2 regions of the Actinomadura sp. B10D3 genome follow, and region 1 is predicted to be linked to the other one. Evidence: riboswitches for the same ligand, from Rfam matches in the RefSeq annotation. Region 1 holds a riboswitch; the other holds the start of a gene.
The links. A riboswitch is a leader RNA that binds a small molecule or an ion and turns the genes downstream of it on or off. The one in region 1 is predicted to bind cobalamin.
Positions count from the first base shown of each region.

Region 2: another riboswitch for cobalamin. It lies ahead of cobN (cobaltochelatase subunit CobN); the one in region 1 lies ahead of ABGB11_RS38490 (ABC transporter substrate-binding protein).

Region 1 covers NZ_JBDPLY010000040.1:59,316-67,089, forward strand. The annotation lists gene ABGB11_RS38480 (ABC transporter ATP-binding protein) at 1-218, opposite strand, end outside; gene ABGB11_RS38485 (iron ABC transporter permease) at 215-1,234, opposite strand; gene ABGB11_RS38490 (ABC transporter substrate-binding protein) at 1,368-2,291, opposite strand; cobalamin riboswitch at 2,361-2,481, opposite strand; gene ABGB11_RS38495 (TetR/AcrR family transcriptional regulator) at 2,570-3,196, shown strand; gene ABGB11_RS38500 (VOC family protein) at 3,193-3,570, shown strand; gene ABGB11_RS38505 (LLM class F420-dependent oxidoreductase) at 3,557-4,468, opposite strand; gene ABGB11_RS38510 (hypothetical protein) at 4,799-5,434, opposite strand; gene ABGB11_RS38515 (hypothetical protein) at 5,758-6,057, opposite strand; gene ABGB11_RS38520 (VOC family protein) at 6,426-6,980, opposite strand; gene ABGB11_RS38525 (sigma-70 family RNA polymerase sigma factor) at 6,973-7,542, opposite strand; gene ABGB11_RS38530 (alpha/beta fold hydrolase) at 7,626-7,774, shown strand, end outside.
Region 2 covers NZ_JBDPLY010000010.1:30,752-38,525, reverse strand. The annotation lists gene ABGB11_RS17120 (cobyrinate a,c-diamide synthase) at 1-89, shown strand, start outside; gene cobN (cobaltochelatase subunit CobN) at 44-3,634, opposite strand; cobalamin riboswitch at 3,688-3,811, opposite strand; gene ABGB11_RS17110 (precorrin-3B synthase) at 3,883-4,977, shown strand; gene ABGB11_RS17105 (precorrin-8X methylmutase) at 4,974-5,594, shown strand; gene ABGB11_RS17100 (precorrin-2 C(20)-methyltransferase) at 5,594-7,081, shown strand; gene ABGB11_RS17095 (cobalt-precorrin-6A reductase) at 7,089-7,774, opposite strand, start outside.

The sequences.
Region 1 (7,774 bases):
CGCTGCCGCGGCTTGAGCGTCTGCAGGTCCTCGCCCGCGAGGGCGATCTCGCCGCGGGACGGGACGAGCCCGAGGACCGCGCGCAGCAGCGTCGACTTCCCCGCGCCGTTCGGCCCGATGACCGCCGTCCACGTCCCGGCGGGGACGTCCAGCGACACCCCCTCCAGCACCGGCCGCCCGCCGAGCGCGACGTCCAGCCCCCGCACCGCGACCGTCACGTGTCCACCTGCCTGCGGGAGGCGCGCAGCACCACGACGAAGAACGGCCCGCCGACGAACGCCGTCACGACGCCGAGCGGCAGCTCGCCCGGCTTGACCGCCGTCCGCGCCACCAGGTCCGCCGCCTCCAGGAACGCCGCCCCGCCGAGCAGCGACAGCGGCAGCACGATCCGGTACGAGCCGCCCGCCAGCCGCCGCACGATGTGCGGCACGACGATGCCGACGAACGCGATCAGCCCGCTCACCGCGACCGCGGACGCCGTCGCCAGCGACGCCGCCACCAGCACCGTCAGCCGCACCCGCGACGCCGCCAGCCCGAGCGACGCCGCCTCCTCGTCCCCGACGCTCAGCACGTCCAGCAGCCGGCCGTGCGCGAGCAGCACGACCGCCGACACCAGCGCGTACGGGGCCACCAGACCGAGCTGGTGCCAGTCGGCCGTCCCGACGCCGCCGAGGATCCACGAGAAGATCCGCTGCAGCTCCTGCGCGTTCATCTGCTGGATGAACGTCTGCACCGCCGCCAGGAACGACGACACCGCCACCCCCGCCAGCACCAGCGTGGCCGCCCCGTTCCCGCGTCCCGCCGCGACGTTGCCGAGCGCGTACGCCAGGAACACCCCGCCCATGGCGCCGGCGAACGCGGCCAGCGGCACCCCGTATCCGGGGTCGCCCGGCACCAGCACGATCACCACCGTCGCGCCGACCCCCGCACCGGCCGCCGCGCCGAGCAGGTACGGGTCGGCGAGCGGGTTGCGGAACACGCCCTGGTATCCGGCGCCCGCCACCGCCAGCATCCCCCCGGCCAGCGCCGCCATCAGCGCCCGCGGCACGCGCAGCTCGAACAGCACGTTCTCGTCGATCACCCCGAACCCCGAGTCGACGTGCACGAACGGGATCTTGTCGGCGAGGGCCTTCAGGACCCCCGCCACCGGCAGCCCGGCCGCCCCGACCAGCACCCCGGCCAGCAGGGCCGCCACCAGCAGGCCCACCGCCACCGCGAGCGGCAGCGGCCGCAGCCGGGCCTGCTGCCGCGCCTCCCCCCGCCCGCGCCACGCGGGCTTCTGCCCGCGTCGCGCAGACGTCTTGGTCTGGTCGTCGGGGACGTCTCCGGAGCGGGCCGGGCGCTTGCTCACGGGCGGGAGTCCCCGGTCACTGGACCTTCTGGGCGGCGTCGCCGATCGCCTTCACGAACTCCGGCAGGCGGGGACCCCAGCGGGAGGCGATGTCGTCGTCGAGTTCGACCACGCCCTGGCCCTTGACGGCCTTGAGGTCCGACCAGCCGGGGCGCTTGCCGAGGGCGGCGGCGTTCTGCCCGCAGCACTTGGTGTCGGCCAGGAAGATCAGGTCCGGGTCCTGCTTGAGCAGGTACTCGCGGGACAGCTGCGGGTATCCGCCGGACGCCTTCCCGGCCTTGTCGGCGATGTTCTGTAGGCCGAACAGCGCGTACACCTGGCCAACGAACGTCTGCGACGTCACCGAGTGAAGCTGCTGGTCGAGCTCGTGGTAGTAGGTGAGGCCCTTGGCCTTGGACGACGCGGCGACCGTCCGCTGGATCGAGGCCCGCATGCCGTCGGTGACCTTCTTCGCCTCGGCGGTGTGGCCGGTGGCCTGTCCGAGGTCGGTGATCTCGTCGTAGGCGTCGTCCAGCTTCGCCGCCGCCGGCTCCAGCAGGACCGGCACCTTCACCTTCTCCAGCGCCTTGACCACGCCGTTCAGGTCGTCGGACAGCACGACGAGGTCCGGCTTGTAAGCGATGATCGCCTCGGCGTTCGGCTTGAAGCCGGACAGCTTCGTCTTCGGCGCGTTCGCCGGGTGGTTGGAGTACTCGTCCACCGCCACCACCTGCGGACCGGCGCCGATCGCGAACAGCGTCTCGGTGTGGGTGGGGGAGAGGGACACGATCCGCTTCGGCTTCGCCGGCACCGTCACCGCGCCGTTCGCGGCCTGGACGGTGACGGACTGCTCGGCGGACGTCGTCCCGTCTCCGGACGCCGCGTCGTCGCCGCCGCATGCGGAGGCGAACAGGACGGCGCCGATGGCCATCACCGCGCCGAGGGTGCGTACGGGTCTCACAGGAGCCTCCATGCTGCGGGAAGCCGCGGCCCGCTCAGGACGGATCGCCCTTCCACGAGGTCGACGGTCGTCGGCGCGCGAGGAGGCGACCTGGCTCGGCCACTCGGAAGGGCACCACAGTTGCGGGACAGCGCCGGATTCTCACCGGACTTCGCTCCAGGCGCGCAGCATCGCAACGGTATCAGCCCATGAGTGCGGGTCTGTCGGAATCCGCGGAGTGAGTAGTATACTCACTTCGACATTGACGGAGTGAGTACTCACTCCGTAGCCTGGCGGGCATGGAGCAGAAGAGACGGCGGCGCGCTCCCGGGATGAGCCCCCCGGAACGCCGCGAAATGATCGTCCGGACCGCGCTGCCGCTGGTCGCCGAGCACGGCACCGCCGTCACGACCGGCCAGATCGCCCGCGCGGCCGGGATCGGCGAGGCCACGATCTTCCGGGTGTTCGCCGACAAGGAGGAACTGCTGGACGCGTGCGTCGCCGAGGCGCTCCGGGGCGAGCACGTCCTCGCGGAGATCGAGGCGATCCCGCTCGACCAGCCGCTGCCCGCCCGCCTCGCCGAGGCCGCCGCCGCGGTGGAGGCCTACCTCACCCGCATGGGCCTGGTCATCGGCGCGCTGCACGCCACCGGCCGCGGCGGGCGCGGCCTGCCCGGCGGCCGCGACCATCCCGGCGCCGGGCGCGAGAACGCGATGACCCGCACCCGCGACGCCCTCGCCGACCTGTTCGAACCGGAACGCGACCGGCTGCGCCTGCCCGCCGAGCAGATCGCGAGCCTGTTCATGGGCCTGCTCTTCACCCGCTCCCGCCCGCCCGGCGGCCCCGAGACGCCCGACCCGCTGCCGGTCGACGACTACCTGGACGTCTTCCTCCACGGAGCCCTCAAGGAAGGAGCCCCCGAATGACGATCACGCTCAACCACACGATCGTGACCGCCGCCGACAACGACGAGGCCGCCCGCTTCTTCGCCACCGTCATGGGGCTGCCCTACACCGGCGTCCACCCGCACGCGCGGCACTTCGTCCCGATCCGCGTGAACGACGAGCTCACCCTCGACTTCATGACCGTCGCCTACCCGCAGGGCCACCACCTGGCCTTCGACGTGGACGCCGCCACCTTCGACACCGTCCGGGACCGCCTCGACGCCCGCGAGATCCCGTACGGCGACGACCCCGCCCACCCGGACAACGGGCGGGTCGACGAGAACCACCCGCTGGGCGGGCGCGGCCTCTTCTTCTCCGACTCCAGCGGCAACCTCTACGAGCTCATCGCCCCGTGACGGTCTTGAGGAACTCCCGGGTGCGCCTGCGGTCGTCGCCCGGCATGTACTCGCCGGCGACGAAATCGGTGACGCCGGCCTTCGCCAGCTCTTCCAGCTTCGCCGCGACCGCGTCCTCGTCCCCGACGACCGCGAGGTCTCCGGGGCCCTCGACGCCCTCCCGGTCCATCATCGCCCGGTAGGACGGCAGCGTCCCGTACACCTCGAACGTCTTCGCGGCCCGCTCCCTGGCCCGCTCCACGTCGTCGGTCACGCAGACCGGGAGGCAGCACACGACCCGCGGCGCGTCCCGTCCGGCCGCCTGTGCCGCCGCGGTGATGGTCGGCGCGATGTGGTCGCGCACGGTCACCGGACCGGTCATCCAGAGCACCGTCCCGTCCGCGCGTTCCGCCGCCAGCTTCAGCATCTTGGGCCCGAGCGCGGCGAGCAGCAGGGGCACGCGCCCCTCGTTCTGGACGCTCAACCCGATGTTCCCCGTCACGGTCTCACCGGTGAACGCGGCGCTCTCCCCGTTCAGCAGGGGCACCAGGACCGACAGGTACTCGTCCATGTGCCGGATCGGCCGGCCGAAGTCGTACCCGTACATGTCCTCGATCACGATCTTGTGGGACAGCCCGATGCCGAGCGTCAGCCGCCCCTGCAACGCCAGCGCGGTCGTGCGCGCCTGCTGCGCCATGACGGCCGGGTGCCGCGGATACGTCGGCACCACGGCGGTCCCCAGTTCGATGCCCGGCACCCCCTGCCCCGCCACGGCCAGCGCGGTCAGCGCGTCCAGCCCGAAAATCTGCGAGAGCCACGCCGAGGGGAACCCGTCGTCCGCCGCCTGCCGCACATCGTCCGCCAGTTCGGCGAGCGCATCCGCACCGCCACGCTCGCTCAGCAACACACCGACCCGCACAGCACCCTCCCCAGAACCGGAATAACCCGATCCTTACACATGCCCCATAAACGCCGATCATGAAGAGGTCACAACAAGATGTGCATGGCGCGACATGTGGTGATGGCGGGGCGTGGTGTGAGCGAGGCGCTCATGATCCCTGCCGTAGCCGTCATCTGCCGGCGACGCCTCCCCGGGGTCGAGCCCGGCGTCCACGCGGGCACCTGCCGTCGCCGCCGACTTCGACCGGGCTCTCCTGAACGCTTCCTCCGAGGGCTCGACCTGAACCGTGAGGCTGTGAACGCGGCCACGTCACCGGCTCAGGGCACGACAGCGGGGCGGCCCGGAAAGTCAGGAGTCGCGGATCGCGCGGTCTCGGCCCTCCATGAAGAAGTCCAGCAGCGCGGTGGCCCCGGGCAGGACGCGCAAGGGCCGCGCGGCACCGAAGGCGGTGTTCCAGAACTCCCCATGCCGCGGCTCCCACGGGCCGACATACGCGTAGGGCTCGTTCACCTGTTCGTCTCCGGGCGACACTCCGTAATTGACGGCATCGACCGCGATGCCCAGATCGAAGTGTTCCGGCCAGAGCACAGGCGTGATCTCCGGCGCGAACCTGGTGAGAGCCGCCTGCCCTTGCCCGAACGCCTGGACGATCTGATGGGCCGCCTCCGCGTCGACTCCCAGGACCTCGTCCAGACCGACACCGCTGCCATCCTTGTACAGGTCTCCGACACCCCCTGCCTCAACATTCACAGCCGCGCCCAGCTCGCGGCACGTAGCCCCGTTCAAGGGAACCTCACGGTCGCCGGACACCAGCTCGGTCTCGTTCACCCGCAGGTCGGGGGCCTGGATCGTCCCGAACCCGCCCGGCACGACCCGCAGCCGTATCGTCCCGCTGTGCCGGTATTGAGGCCCTGCCAGTACGAGCTCCGCGACCCCGTGCAACGAACGGCGAGCCGTGGCCAAAGTCTCCGCATCGACGGTCATGCCCCCATTCTTCCCCCGCACCCACACAGGATCCGCGCCGCGGCCGCCCGCGCTGCCCCCCCCCGAGCCGCGGGCCGTCGGCACGATGCCCGCCGGCTTTCACCGCCGTTGGGCCGGACCGCGCCGGTCAGACCTCGTCCTCACCAGCATGCGAACCGGCCAGAGTCGCAGATGGATCGGCGGAGCGCCGCGTCCGCGACCGGTGCCGCCGGCCTTCGACCGCGGCGCCGTCATGCGGGCCGCGGTCTCGAGGCCTGGTCTGCCCACGACGTTGATGACGAGCTAGGACGCCGGCCACTCGGTGATGTAGTCGAAGTCACCGGTCACAATCCGTCCGGGCCGCCATGCGGCGCGTACTTCCGCGCCAGCTCCCTGTCGTTCTCCGCCCACTTGCGATGCCGGGCGGCCGACTGGAGATGCAGATCCGCCTCCTCGGGATGTGCGGCGGCCATCCCCTCCAGCAGGGACGCGGCCCGATCATGGGCGCGCGCCGAGGAGACCATCGCTTGGCGCGCGTACTCGTCAGCCTCGCGCCTCTGCTTCGCACGCGCCCCGGCCTGGTCGGGACGGCGTTCACCGCCCCGCCGCGCCCTCAGCCGAGACGCACGGTCGTCGCCGTCCATACCAGCCACTCCGACGCCCGAGCCCACCGAAGAACCAGCCCACCACCCACATCCCCCTACCTACCCACCCCCCACCCCCAGCCACCCCGCAACTCCACCCCGAAACCCCGCCCCTCCGGCCCGCAGGCCAGCCCGCGCGACCCTGCCCCACGCCTCCGGCCCGCGGAACCTATTCCGCACCCGTGGCTCGCGCCTGCGGCTCGCAGGGCGAGGGTGGGCTGGTGGAGGCCCTGGGTGTCCGGTCTGCGGGGCTTGGTCTGCACCCGTGGCTCACGCCTTCGGCCTTCAGGCCGAAGATGGGCTCGTGGACGCGGCGGCACCGTTCTCTGCCGGGGACCTGGACCGGGGCATCGGCGACATCGCCGTGCCTACGCCCGCGGAGGTGTGGGGGGCGGGCTTGTGATCATCCAGCGGTGTCCGAACGGGTCGATGACGACGCCGTTGCGGCCGTAGGGGTAGTCCGCCACGGGACGGTCGGGGAAGGCGCCCATCTCGACCGCGCGGGAGAAGACGACATCGACGTCCGGGACGGACAGGTAGAGCGATTGGCTGGGGCCGCCGCGGGCCTTCGGGCCCAGCAGGCCCAGCTCGGGCCACTCGTCGGCGAGCATCAGCACGGAGTCGCCGAGGGCGAGCTCGGCGTGGCCGACCCGCCCGTCCTCCATCATTGTCGGCTCGCTGTGCAGCTCGGCGCCGAACGCGTCGGCGTACCAGCGCAGGGCATGCTGCCCGTCGTCAACGCACAGGTACGGGGTGAGCGTTCGAACTCGGGCTTTCGTCTCGTGGACGTTGCTCGTGGCCATGGTGTCTCCCGTGGGTTGAAGCAGCGCGCGCCGCAGACGTTCGCGCAGGCGTGCCGCGAAGGCCGGGTCCGGGTCGACGGGGACGACCGGTGTGCGGAGAGCCTCCAGCGGATCAGTCATCGTGGCCCTCCTTTCCGCGGTCTCCGGGGCCCGGTCTCGGTGGTGAACAGTGGTCGTTGTAGGCGTGCCTGAAGGCCGTCCGGGCCCGTGTCAGCAGCGCCTCGGTGGCATGGAGCGTCCGGCCGAGATGCTCGGCGACCTGCGGGACGGACAGCCCGTCCAGGTAGCGGAGCGTCAGCGCGGCCCGATGGTGGGGCCCCAGCTTTTCGAGGACCTCCCGGGCGAGGAGTGCGTCCACGCGCTCGTCCCATGGATCCTCCGAGGTGCCGGGAACGCCCCTGTCCATCGCCTGGAGGCCGCGTTGCTCCCGTGCCGCCCGCCGCCAGTGGTCGGCCAACTTGTGTCGCGCCACGCCGACCAGCCAGGCGACGGACAACATCGGCGGGGGCTCCTTCCGCACGGCCTCGACCGCGGCCAGGAAGGTTTCCGCCGTCAGGTCCTCGGCCAGCGCCCGCCGGCCGCACCGGGACAGCAGGTAGCCGTAGACCTCGGGCAGGGCCTCGTCGTAGAGATCGAGCAGCGCCGGCCCCGGGTCGGGCTGGAGGCGTCCCGGGTGGTTCATATCCCTCCATCGCTCGGCGGGCCGATCCTCCGACGGGTGGGAGTGAAAAAATCGGCGAGGACGTGATGGACGATCATGGAGGCGTGGTGATTCCCGAACCGCTGACCCTCTACACCGCGGACGGCGTGCGGATCGACGCAGGTCATGCCAGGGGTGACGGGAATGTGTGCTTCGTCCTCGCGCACGGGTTCACGTGCTCGTGGCGGCAGCCCGCACTCCGCCGGATCGCGGG
Region 2 (7,774 bases), on a different contig from region 1:
CGTCCTACCTGCACCTGCACTGGGCCGGATACCCGGAGGCGGCTCAGCGGCTGGTGTCGTCCTCCAGGTCGCCCTCGGTCTTGAGGTAGACCTCCTGGAGGCCCTGGAGGATCTCCGGGTCGGGGTGCTCCCACATGCCGCGCTCGGCCGCCTCCAGGAGCCGCTCGGCGATGCCGTGCAGCGCCCACGGGTTCGACTCCTCCATGAACGCGCGGTTCTCCTCGTCCAGGACGTAGGCGGCCGCGAGCCGGTCGTACATCCAGTCCGCCATCACGCCGGTGGTCGCGTCGTAGCCGAACAGGTAGTCGACGGTCGCGGCCAGCTCGAACGCGCCCTTGTAGCCGTGCCGCCGCATCGCGGCGAGCCATCGCGGGTTGACGACGCGGGCCCGGAAGATCCGCGCGGTCTCCTGCGACAGGGTCCGGGTGCGGACGGCGTCCGGGCGGGTGCTGTCCCCGACGTAGGCCTCCGGGGCGCTGCCGGTCAGCGCGCGGACGGTCGCGATCATGCCGCCGTGGTACTGGAAGTAGTCGTCGGAGTCGGCGATGTCGTGCTCGCGGGTGTCGATGTTCTTGGCGGCGACGGCGATCCGCCGGTAGGCGTTCTCCATGTCGGCGCGGGCCGGGACGCCGTCGAGGCCGCGCCCGTAGGCGTGGCCGCCCCACACCGCGTACACCTCGGCGAGGTCGGCGTCGTCCCGCCAGTTGCGGCTGTCGATGAGCGGGAGCAGCCCGGCCCCGTAGGCGCCGGGCGCGGACCCGAAGACGCGCAGCGTGGCCCGCCGCTCGTCCCCGTGCCGGGCGAGGTCGGCCTGGGCGTGGGCCCGGACGTGGTTGTCGGTCTCGGGCTCGTCGAGCCCGGCGACGAGGCGGACGGCGTCGTCCAGCATCGCGACGACGTGCGGGAACGCGTCCCGGAAGAAGCCGCTGATGCGGACGGTCACGTCGATGCGCGGCCGGCCCAGTTCCGCGATGGGGATCGGCTCCAGCGCGGTGACGCGGCGGGACGCCTCGTCCCATTCCGGGCGGACGCCGAGCAGGGCGAGTACCTCGGCGACGTCGTCGCCCGCCGTGCGCATCGCGCTCGTCCCCCACACCGACAGGCCGACCGAGCGCGGCCACTCGCCGTGGTCGGCGCGGTAGCGGTCCAGCAGGGAGGCGGCCATCGCCTGCCCGGTCTCCCAGGCGAGCCGGCTCGGGACGGCGCGCGGGTCCACCGAGTAGAAGTTCCGCCCGGTCGGCAGGACGTTGACGAGCCCGCGCAGCGGCGAACCGCTCGGACCGGCCGGGACGTACCCGCCGTCCAGCGCGTGCAGGACGTGGTCGAGCTCGTCGGGCGTCCGGGCCAGGCGCGGGACGACCTCGGACGCGGCGAACTCCAGCACGCGTGTCACTGCTTCGCGGCGGCCCTCCGGGAGTGCTTCGGCGGCACGGGCGGCGGCGTCCACGGCCCAGCCGGCGTCCTCCATGGCCTGGACGAGCTCGCGGGCTGTGGCCTCGGCCGCGTCGACGTCGCCGAGCGCCTCGCCGCCGTCCTCGCTGAGGCCGAGCGCCTCGCGCAGGCCGGGGAGCGTCTCGCGTCCTGACCACATCTGGCGGGCGCGGAGCATGGCCAGGACCAGGTCGACGCGGGCCGCGCCCTCCGGCGCCTCGCCGAGGACGTGCAGGCCGTCGCGGATCTGCGCGTCCTTCACCTCGCACAGCCACCCGTCCACGTGCAGGAGGAAGTCGTCGAACTCGGTGTCGTGCGGGCGGTCGTCCAGGCCGAGGTCGTGGTCGAGCCTCGCGGCCTGGATGAGCGTCCAGATCTGCGCGCGGATCGCGGGCAGCTTCGCCGGGTCCATCGCGGCGATCGTCGCGTGCTCGTCGAGGAGCTGTTCGAGGCGGGCGATGTCGCCGTAGGTCTCGGCGCGGGCCATCGGCGGGACCATGTGGTCGACGAGGACGGCGTGCGCGCGGCGCTTGGCCTGCGTCCCCTCCCCCGGGTCGTTGACGAGGAACGGGTAGACCAGCGGGACGTCGCCGAGCGCGGCGTCGGTGCCGCAGGACGCGGACATGCCCGCCGCCTTGCCGGGCAGCCACTCCAGGTTGCCGTGCTTGCCGACGTGGACGATCGCGTGCGCGCCGAACTCGTCCGCCAGCCACCGGTACGCGGCCAGGTAGTGGTGGCTCGGCGGCAGGTCGGGGTCGTGGTAGATCGCGATGGGGTTCTGCCCGAAGCCGCGCGGCGGCTGCACCATGACGACGACGTTCCCGGCGCGGAGGGCGGCGAGCACGATGTCGCCGTCCTGGACGAACAGCTGCCCGGGAGGCGCGCCCCAGTGCAGCTCCGTCTCGCCCCGGAACACCTCCGGGAGGGTGCGGTACCAGCGTTCGTAGGACGCCGCCGAGATGCGGACCGGATTGCCCGCGAGCTGCTCCTCGGTGAGCCAGTCCTCGTCCTGCCCGCCGGCCGTGATGAGCGCGTGGACGAGCGCGTCGCCGTCCTGCTCCCGGACGCCGGGGAAGCCCTCGCCGAGGTCGTACCCGGCCGCGTCGAGCCGCGCCAGCAGCCGCACGGTGCTCGCCGGGGTGTCGAGACCGACGGCGTTGCCCACGCGGGAGTGCTTCGTCGGGTACGCCGACAGCATCACCACGATGCGCCGCTCGGCGGGCGGGGTGTGCCGCAGCCGCCCGTGCCGGACCGCGATCCCGGCGACCCGCGCCGCCCGCTCCGGATCGGCCCGGTAGACGGTGAGGCCGTCCTCGCCGGTCTCCTTGAACGAGAACGGGACGGTGATGATCCGCCCGTCGAACTCGGGGATCGCGACCTGCGACGCGGCGTCCAGCGGGGACAGGCCGTCGTCGCTCGCCTCCCACTCGGCGCGGCTCGTCGTGAGGCAGAGGCCCTGGAGGATCGGCACGTCCAGCGCGGCCAGCGCGCCGACGTCCCACGCCTCGTCGTCGCCCCCGGCCCCGGCCGTGGCGGGCCTGGTCCCGCCCGCCGCGAGGACGGTCACGACCAGCGCGTCCGCCTCCCGGAGCGTGTCGAGCAGTGCGGGCTCCGCGGTGCGGAGCGACGAGCAGAACACGGGGAGCGGCCGCCCGCCGGCGTCCTCGACGGCCTCGCACAGGGCCTCGACGAAGTCGGTGTTCCCGGCCATGTGGTGGGCGCGGTAGTAGAGCACGCCGATCACGGGGCCGTCGCCGCCGCGGGTCTCGCGCTCGAGCCGTCCCCAGGCGGGCGCCGGCCGCGGCGGCCCGAACCCGCGTCCGGTCAGCAGCACCGTGTCCGACAGGAACGCGTGCAGTTCGGCGAGGTTGGCGGGACCGCCGTGGGCGAGGTAGGAGTGCGCCTCGGCGCAGACGCCGCCGGACACCGTCGACAGCTCCATCAGCTCCGCGTCGGGGGCCTGCTCGCCGCCGAGGACGACGACCGGCCGGGGCCCCGCGAGCAGGGCGTCGAGCCCGTCCTCCCACGCGCGCCGCCCGCCGAGCAGCCGCACCACGACGAGATCGGTTCCCTCGACCAGCCCGGGCAGGTCGTCCACGGAGAGCCGCGCGGGGTTGCCGAGCCGGTAGCCGGCTCCGGACGCGCGGGCGCTCAGCAGATCGGTGTCGGACGTCGACAGCAGCAGGACGGTGCCAGCGGACACGGCCGTTCCTCCCCCTGGGGTCCTCGCCCCGGTCGCGGGTGTCGCGACGGCAGGAGTCTCCTGGCTCCCGGATCGACGCTCGCCCCGGCCTTCCCGTCCGTGCGGACAGTGGCCTTCGGCGGGGTTCGCTCCCCGGTCACAGTGGCGGGACCGCGCCGGATTCGCACCGGCTTCCTCCCATTGCCATCGCCTGCCCAGAACCCTACGGCAGCGCGGCCCGCCCGCAAAGTGTGGTTAACATCCTCCCCGTGCCGAATGTCAGAGCCCGTGCCGACGCGTGTCCTGGGGCGCTGCAGACACACGACGCCGCCGACGGGGCGCTGGCGCGCGTCCGGGTGCCGGGGGGCGCGGTGTCGTCCGCGCAGCTCAGGGTGCTCGGAGGCGCCGCCCGCGACCTGGGCTCGGACGTCATCGAGCTGACGTCCCGGGGCAACCTCCAGGTGCGCGGCGTCCGGGACCCGGCGGCGCTCGCGGAGCGGCTGGCGGCCGCCGGGCTGCTTCCCTCTCCGTCACATGAGCGTGTGCGCAACATCGTCGCCTCGCCGCTCGGCGGGCGCGGCGAGCACGGCGCCCTGGAGACGGACCCGCTGGTCACGGACCTCGATCGGGCGCTGTGCGGACGGCCGCCGCTGGCAGGGCTGCCGGGACGGTTCCTGTTCGCCTTCGATGACGGCAGCGGCGACGTGGCCTCGCTGCAAGCGGACCTCACGCACACTCCCGGCGGCTTCCTGCTGGCCGGGCTTCCGAGCGTCCTGCCGCCCGGCGACCCGGTCCGGACGATGGTCGCGGCGGCCGAGATCTTCCTCTCGATCCGAGGCGACGCCTGGCGCCTGGCGGAGGTGCCCGACGGCCCGCGGCGTGTGGCGTCCGAGCTCGGCGGAGAGCTGGTGCGGACCGCGGCGGCCCTGGAGCCGCCGCGTCCGCACGCCGGGGTCGTCCCGCAGCGGAACGGGCTGGTCGCGCTGGAGGCCGTTCCGCCGCTCGGCCGGTTGTCCGGCGCGCAGGCCGAGGCGCTCGCCGGCGTCGCGGACGAGGTCAGGGTGACGCCCTGGCGCAGCGCCGTCGTCCGGGACCTGGGCCCGGCGGACGCGTACCGCATCGCGGGACGGCTCGGCTCCGCGGGGTTCGCGACCGACCCCGATTCACCCTGGATCGGCGTCACCGCGTGCACGGGCAGTCCCGGTTGCGCGAGATCGCAGGGCGACGTGCAGGGAGAGGCCCGGCGCTTCGTCGCGGGCCTGAGCCGTGCCCCCGACACCCCCGTCCACTGGGCGGGATGCGAGCGGCGCTGCGGGATGCCCCGCGGCCCGGTCGTGCTGAAGACGGCGAAGGGACAGCAGTGATCGACTACGTCCGGGACGGCGCCGAGATCTACCGGCGGTCGTTCGCGACCATCCGCGCGGAGGCCGATCTGTCGGGGCTGCCGGACGGCGTGGCCCGGGTCGCCGTGCGGATGATCCACGCGTGCGGGATGACCGACCTCGTCGAGGACCTGGTGTGGTCGCCGGGCGTGGTGGAGCGGGCGCGGTCGGCGCTGCTGGACGGCGCGCCGGTCCTCTGCGACGCGCGCATGGTCGCGGCCGGTGTCACGCGGCCCCGGCTGCCCGCGGGCAACGAGGTCGTGTGCACGCTCGGCGAGCCGGGCGTGCCCGAGCTGGCAGCGCGGCTCGGCACCACGCGCAGCGCGGCGGCCCTGGAGCTGTGGCGCGACCGGTTGGACGGGGCGGTCGTGGCCATCGGCAACGCGCCGACCGCGCTGTTCCGGCTGCTGGAGATGGTCGAGGAAGGCGCGGGACGCCCGGCGGCGGTCATCGGCGTGCCGGTCGGGTTCATCGGCGCCGCCGAGTCGAAGGAGGCGCTCGCCGCGAGCGGCCTCGACCATCTGGCGGTGCGCGGGCGGCGCGGCGGCAGCGCGATGACGGCGGCGGCGGTCAACGCCATCGCCGGTGAGGCGGAGTGATGGCGGGACGGCTGTTCGGCGTGGGCGTCGGACCCGGCGACCCGGAGCTGGTCACGGTGAAGGCCGCGCGGCTCATCGGCGACGCCGATGTCGTCGCCTACCACTGCGCGCGGCACGGCCGCAGCATCGCCCGGTCGGTCGCCGAACCGTACCTGCGCGACGGGCAGGTCGAGGAGCAGTTCGTCTATCCGGTGACGACCGAGACGACCGGCCATCCGGGCGGCTACCAGGGGGCGCTGGACGAGTTCTACGCCGATTGCGCCGCCCGTCTCGCGACCCACCTGGACGCGGGACGGACGGTGGTGGTCCTGAGCGAGGGCGACCCGCTGTTCTACGGGTCCTACATGCATCTGCACAAGAGGCTCGCCCCGCACTACCCGACCGAGGTGGTGCCCGGTGTGACGTCGCTGAGCGCGGCGTCGGCCGCGGCGGGACGTCCGCTGGCGGAGCGGGAGGAGACGCTGACCGTCCTGCCCGGCACGCTGCCCGGCGGCGAGCTGGCCGAGCGGCTGCGGGACACCGACGCCGCGGCCGTCCTCAAGCTGGGCCGGACGTTCCCGAAGGTCAGGCAGGCGTTCGAGGACGCCGGCAGGCTCGGCGACGCCTGGTACGTCGAGCGGGCCTCGTCCGAGCGGCAGCGGGTCGTCCCGCTCGCCGACGTCGATCCGGCGGACGTCCCGTACATGTCGCTCGCCCTGCTGACGAGCCCGGCGGAGAGGTCGTTCACCGCGCCGCCCCCCGAACCGGCCCGCGGCGCCGGCGCGGTGGCGGTCGTCGGGCTCGGGCCGGCGGGACGGCCGTGGCTCACCCCGGAGGCGCAGGACGTCCTCGCGTCCGCGACCGACCTCGTCGGCTACGCCCCCTACCTGGACCGGGTCCCCGCGAACCCGCGCCAGCGGCGGCACTCGTCCGGGAACCGGGTGGAGGCCGACCGGGCGCGGCACGCGCTGGCCCTCGCGCGGGACGGGGCACGGGTGGCCGTCGTCTCGTCCGGCGATCCGGGCGTGTTCGCGATGGCGGCGGCCGTGCTGGAGGCCGCGGCGGAGGACGCGTTCGCGGACGTGCCGGTGCGGGTCGTGCCCGGGCTGACGGCCGCGCAGGCCGTCGCGGCGAGGGCGGGCGCACCGCTCGGACACGACTTCTGCGTCCTGTCGCTCTCGGACATCCTCAAGCCGTGGGACGTCATCGCGCGGCGGCTGCGGGCCGCCGCGCAGGCCGATCTGGTGATGGCCCTCTACAACCCGGCGTCCAGCCGCCGCAGGCACCAGCTCCCGGCGGCGCGCGACCTGCTGCTGGAGCACCGCTCCCCCGAGACGCCGGTCGTGGTCGGACGCGACGTCGGCGGCCCGGAGGAGAGCGTCACCGTGACGACGCTCGGGAAGCTGGACCCCGAGGACGTCGACATGCGCTGCCTGCTCATCATCGGCTCGTCCACCACCAAGGTCACCGATCAGGGCGTTGTGTACACTCCCCGCCGCTATCCCTGAACCCGCTCTACCCCTGAATCCACACGGCGGCGGTGGCCACGTCGTCCGCCGCCCGCACGCCCTCGGGGAGCGGCGGGCGGTCGACCATGACGACCGGCATGCCCGCCTCGCGGGCGGCGGTGAGCTTCGCACGCGTCATGGCGCCGCCGCTGTCCTTGGTGACCAGCACGTCCAGGCGGTGCTCGCGGATCAGGGCGTGCTCGCCGTCCACCGTGTACGGGCCGCGCGCGAGCAGAACGTGCACGTTGGACGGGACGGGCGGCTCCGGCGGGTCGACCGACCGGGCGAGGAACCAGGCGTCCGCCCGCGCGGCGAACACCGGGATGCTGCGGCGGCCCGTGGTGAGGAAGACACGGGCACCGTCCGGAAGCGTACGCGCGGCATCGGCCAGGGACGGGACGCGCCGCCAGTCGTCGCCGTCCTCCTCGTGCCACCCCGGCCGGCGCAGCGCGAGCAGCGGCACGCCCGTCATCTCCGAAGCGCGGGCGGCCGAGGCGCTCATCCGCTCCGCGAACGGATGCGTCGCGTCCACCAGGCGGTCGATCCGGTGCTCGCGGAGCCAGGCGGCCAGACCCTCCGCGCCGCCGAACCCGCCGATGTGCACCTCCCCCACCGGCAGGCGCGGGTCGGACACGCGCCCGGCCAGCGACGACACGACGTGCACGCCGGGCAGGCGGGCCGCGAGGGCGCGGG